2 regions of the Nocardia mangyaensis genome follow, and region 2 is predicted to be linked to the other one. Evidence: predicted binding sites of a transcription regulator. Region 2 holds the regulator's gene; the other holds the start of a gene.
The links. The regulator HspR, encoded in region 2, represses chaperone genes until heat shock. The targets are predictions, from matches to a motif close to ANNTGAGTNNNNNNNACTCANNT.
Positions count from the first base shown of each region.

Region 1: a site for HspR is predicted at 1,326-1,348, ahead of lon (endopeptidase La). Genes of this name have one in related genera too.

Region 1 covers NZ_CP018082.1:7,199,177-7,201,635, reverse strand. The annotation lists gene pgfA (cell envelope lipid trafficking protein PgfA) at 1-1,033, shown strand, start outside; gene lon (endopeptidase La) at 1,363-2,459, shown strand, end outside.
Region 2 covers NZ_CP018082.1:6,928,849-6,931,307, forward strand. The annotation lists gene BOX37_RS31455 (globin domain-containing protein) at 1-702, opposite strand, end outside; gene BOX37_RS31465 (heat shock protein transcriptional repressor HspR) at 1,318-1,665, opposite strand; gene dnaJ (molecular chaperone DnaJ) at 1,796-2,459, opposite strand, start outside.

The DNA.
Region 1 (2,459 bases), 270 kb from region 2:
CGTCGGCCTCGGCGCGCTGCTGCTCGCCGCCGCCGTCATGATTCCCACCTACACCGTGGACAAGGTCGCCAAGACCCCGCTGGATCTGCGGATCACCACGATCGCCAAGAGCGTGCCCGGCGAGGAAAGCCTTGTGCTGGACTCGCGTTCGCTCACCTCGCCCGAGGGCTCGGCCAAGATCGACACCAATGTCCCGATCGTCTCGCAGCGCTTCCTCACCGTCGAGGAGCCCTCCGATGCCGACGAGATGACCGTCCAGGCCGGCCAGACGCTGCGTCGCGACGACCGCGACGGCGACTCCGGTTTGCTCACCGCCTCGGTCGACCGGGTCACCCTGAACCGCGTCACCGGCGCGCCGATCGATGCCTCGCCCAACGGTTCCATCGCGGTCAACGTCGACGCCTCGGGCGCCTCGGTGGCCGATCCGTCACAGCGCGTCGGTCTGCAGTACCGTTTCCCGATCGGCACCGAGAAGAAGTCCTACCCGTACTTCGATCTCAACGCCCGCGCGACCTACGACATCGAGTTCGTCGAGGAGTCCGAGATCAAGGGCGTCCCGGTGTACCACTTCCGGCAGTCGATCCCGGTCACCAACATGTGGGACGTCGTCCCCGCCGCGACCAACAAGCTCACCCTGCCCGCCGCCAAGTGGGGCCTGGAAGGTGAGGAGCCGGTCACCATGACCCGCTTCTACACCAACACCCGCGACGTGTGGGTCGAGCCGAAGACCGGCGCGGTCCTCAAGGGCGGCGAGCAGATCCACCTGTTCTACGGCCGCAGCGCCAACCAGATCGACGTCACCGCCCTCAAGTCGCACCTCGTCTTCGACGACGAGACGATCGACGCCCAGCTCGCCGTCACCCAGGAAAGCCTCGACAAGCTCTCCCTCTTCGGCAAGACCCTCCCCATCACCCTCGGCGTCATCGGCGCCCTGCTCCTGATCGCCGGCATCGTCCTCGGCATCCTGAGCGCCCGCCGCGACTCTCTCACCGACGCCCCGACCGAACAGTTCCGCGCCCCGCGAAACCTGTAGGTCGACCAAGAGAACTCGGCCTCCCCGGAAACGTTTCCGGGGAGGCCGAGTTCGTTGGTGAAGCGGTAGCGGGCGATCCGTCGATCGAGCGATCCGTCACCGTCGGGGACTGACGGGCCCCGCGCGGGTAGGTGCGCTCACCCTGGTGTCGAATCGGGTGCCGGCCAGCCTGCGCTCGGTGTGGCCGATGAGGTCGTGGCTGCGCTCGCAGGCGAATGTGGCAAGCGGATTGGCGGAGGTTTCGCCCTCGGTGAACTCCGGCACAGGATCGGAACAAACCGGTGGGCACCCGGGTTGAGTGAACAAAGCTCAACTCTGGAAGGGTCGATATGACTACAGCTCAGAACCTGCCGGTGCTGTTCCTGACCGATCCGATCGTGCTGCCGGGCATGGTCGTGCCCATCGAACTGGACGAGTCCGCGCAGGCTGCCATCGATGCCGCGCAGGCGGGCAAGACCGGGGCCGTGTTGGTGGCGCCGCGACTGGATGAGGGGTACGCGTCCTATGGCGTCGTGGCCACCATCGAGCAGGTCGGGCGGATGCGCGGTGGCGCGCCCGCGGCAGTGTTGAAGGCCGAGCGCAGGGCGCGGATCGGGCACGGGGTGACCGGGCCGGGTGCGGCGCTGTGGGTGGAGGCCGAGCCGGTCGAGATCGGCGAGCCCGATGATCGGGCCACCGAACTCGCGGCCGAGTACAAGAAGCTGGTCGTGGCCGTGCTGCAGCGGCGCGAGGCCTGGCAGATCATCGACATCGTCAACCAGCTCGACGACGTGGAGGCCATCGCCGACACCGCGGGCTACGCCCCGTACCTGTCCAACGACCAGAAGCGCGAACTGCTCGAGACCCCCGACCTCACCGCGCGGCTGACCAAGCAGATCGAATGGATCACCGCGCACATCGCCGAGGTCGAGGTCACCGACAAGATCTCCGAAGACGTGCGCGACGGCATGGAGAAGAGTCAGCGCGAGTTCCTGCTGCGCCAGCAGCTCAACGCCATCCGCAAGGAACTCGGCGAGGACGAACCCGACGGCGCCGACGACTACCGCACCCGCGTCGAGAACACGGATCTGCCCGAGCATGTGCGCGCCGAGGCGCTGCGCGAGGTCGGCCGGTTGGAGCGCGCCAGCGATCAGAGCCCGGAATCGGGCTGGATCCGCACCTGGCTCGATACCGTGCTCGACCTGCCGTGGACGGTGAAAACCGAAGACAGCACCGATGTTTCGGCCGCGCGTGCCGTGCTCGACGCCGATCATCACGGCCTCGACGAGGTGAAGGACCGCATGGTCGAGTACCTGGCGGTGCGCTCGCGCCGGGCCGCGCGTGGACTCGAGGTCGTCGGCGGACGCGGTTCCGGCGCGGTGCTGGTGCTGGTCGGTCCGCCCGGTGTCGGTAAGACGTCGCTGGGCGAGTCGGTGGCAAAGGCGCT
Region 2 (2,459 bases):
GCCGAGCAACCACTGGTCGCCGACGGTGGTGTGCGAGACCATGGCCGGGCTGACCCACCCGCCGAGCACACTGCGGATGTGGAATTCGATCTCGCCGTTGGCATTGGCCGGGGTGGCCGGCGAGAGATAGCGCCACATACGGGGGCGGGAGGGCACCTGGACACTGAGGTACTGCCCGGCGGCGTACTGCATCGGCTGGTCGAGCTGAACCCGGATCACGGCGAGATTGCGCAGCACCTCGCGGCGTTCGACGACGGTCGCGGTCCAGGCTGGTGGGGTGGTCTCCTTGTCGGCGGCGCCGATCATCGCGCCACTGATGGTGGCCAGGCCCTCGTCCCAGGCGGCGGCGACCTCGTCGGTCCACATCTCGGTCCCGGCGAACTGGCGCATGGCCGACTTCAACGAGTTGGCCACGGCGACATAGTGAGCGGGCTGCACGCCGTATTTGCGGTGGTCGCGCCCGAGCTGGGCGAGGAAGGGCAGCAGCTTGTCCGGCTCCTCCAGCCGGTCCAGCGCGTAGGAGATCGCCTTGACCAGCCGGTCACGCTGGGCGTCCATGGCCGCCGGGAAGTAGTCGCGGACACCGGGGTAATCCGTGAACAGGATCGAATAGAACGACCTGGCCAGCCTCTCGGCCCCACCGTCTTCCGCAGCAACCGCCTTGAACGTGGTACGGATCAAAGCGACAGTCCGCGAATCCATATGTGTCACAACCTCGTTTCGCCATCGAACGCTAGCCGCGCGGCGAGTGACGGGCTGGGAGGACACTCGTCAGCAGCCGATGCGAGAAGTCTAGGCGAGGTTTGCCAGCTTCGGAATCGTACTCTTAAACATCACGCGTGTAATTCTTTAAATACCAGCCGGTGCTCATGGACGGCACCCATGAAACATACCCTGAGACCGCTAATCCGGCATGAACAGACCCTCACGCACCCATGACTTACCTGGCAAAACCGACGCTCGACGACCAATGTGCCTGGTAGAGCGACTCTTCCGCTACAGTCGACCGATCCACCGAACCGACGCGCCGTGCCGTGACACGCGGGGTGGGTGCCTCGGAGTGCCCGGTGGGCCGCGCGAAAGGGGGTTCCGATTGATCCGAATTCAGCGTCCCGCCAGCAAACTTCAGCCCGAATTCGGCGATGAATTCGCACTTCAACGCCATGCGCGAGTACTTCCGAACTGCAAGATCATGAATAAGTGGGTTGCTGGATAGTCACCAGCCGATCGCCGGGGGTTGACCAGCACAGGAACGGGCCCCCGGTCCACCTCCGCCGTAGCGGATCGCGAACCGGGGGCCCGTCGAACCGAGAAGCCTCAGCGGCGATTCCGTGGCTGCCACACCACGAGCGCGGTACTGCGCTGGGGCGGCGACAGATCGGGCCGATAGCCCGCCCGCAACCGCTCCAGCTCCGCGCTCATCTCCTCGACGCGCTGTTGCAGCGCCTCCACCTGATTGGTGAGCTCGATGATGCGCTTGATCCCGGCCAGGTTGACGCCCTCGTCCTGCGACAGCCGCTGCACCTCGCGCAGCAGCTCGACATCGCGGGCCGAATACCGGCGCCCACCGCCCGAAGTGCGTTGCGGGGTGACCAGACCCAGCCGGTCGTAGGTACGCAACGTCTGCGCGTGCATCCCCGCCAGCTGCGCCGCCACCGAGATCATGAAGAACTCGGCACGCGAGGTCGACCCCGACGCGGACTTCGGATTGCCGTGCCGATCCGCGCCTCTCCCTACGCCCTCCGTGGTCACGCTGCGCTACCTCCTCCGGGCGCTGAGCTCGATGCGCGCGACATCAAGCACCCGCCCATCCCGCACGCGGATCGAAACCACCGGCCTTCTCCGCCTCCTGATAGCGCTTGAGCGCATCGGTGGCGTCGGAGTCCAGGTGCTGCGGAACCGCGACCTTCACCGTGACCAGCAGATCACCGGCACCGCCGGCCGCGCCGCGCTTGGGCACACCACGACCACGGACCCGCAGAATACGCCCGTCGGCGGTGCCCGCGGGCACCTTCACGCCGACCCGACCGTCCAGCGTCGGTACGGAAACGGTTGTCCCCAGCACCAATTCGCTGTAGCTCACCGGGAGCACCAGGGTGAGGTCGTCACCCTGGCGGCCGAAGACCTTGTCCTGGCTGACGTGCACCGTGACATACAGATCGCCCGAGGGCGCCCCGCGCAGTCCGGCCTCGCCCTGCCCGGCCAGCCGGATCTTCTGGCCGTCGCTCACGCCCGGCGGAATCCGGACGGTGATGGTGCGGGTGCGGTTCTGGATACCGGTCCCCGAGCAGTCGACGCACGGGTCGTCGATGATCGAGCCGGTGCCGCGGCAGTCGTCGCAGGGCTCGCTGAAACCGAACGCGCCCTGATTCCGGCTGACCACACCGGCCCCGTTGCAGTGCGGGCACACGCGCGGGCTGGTGCCCGGCTTGGCGCCGCTGCCGTGACACGTGGTGCAC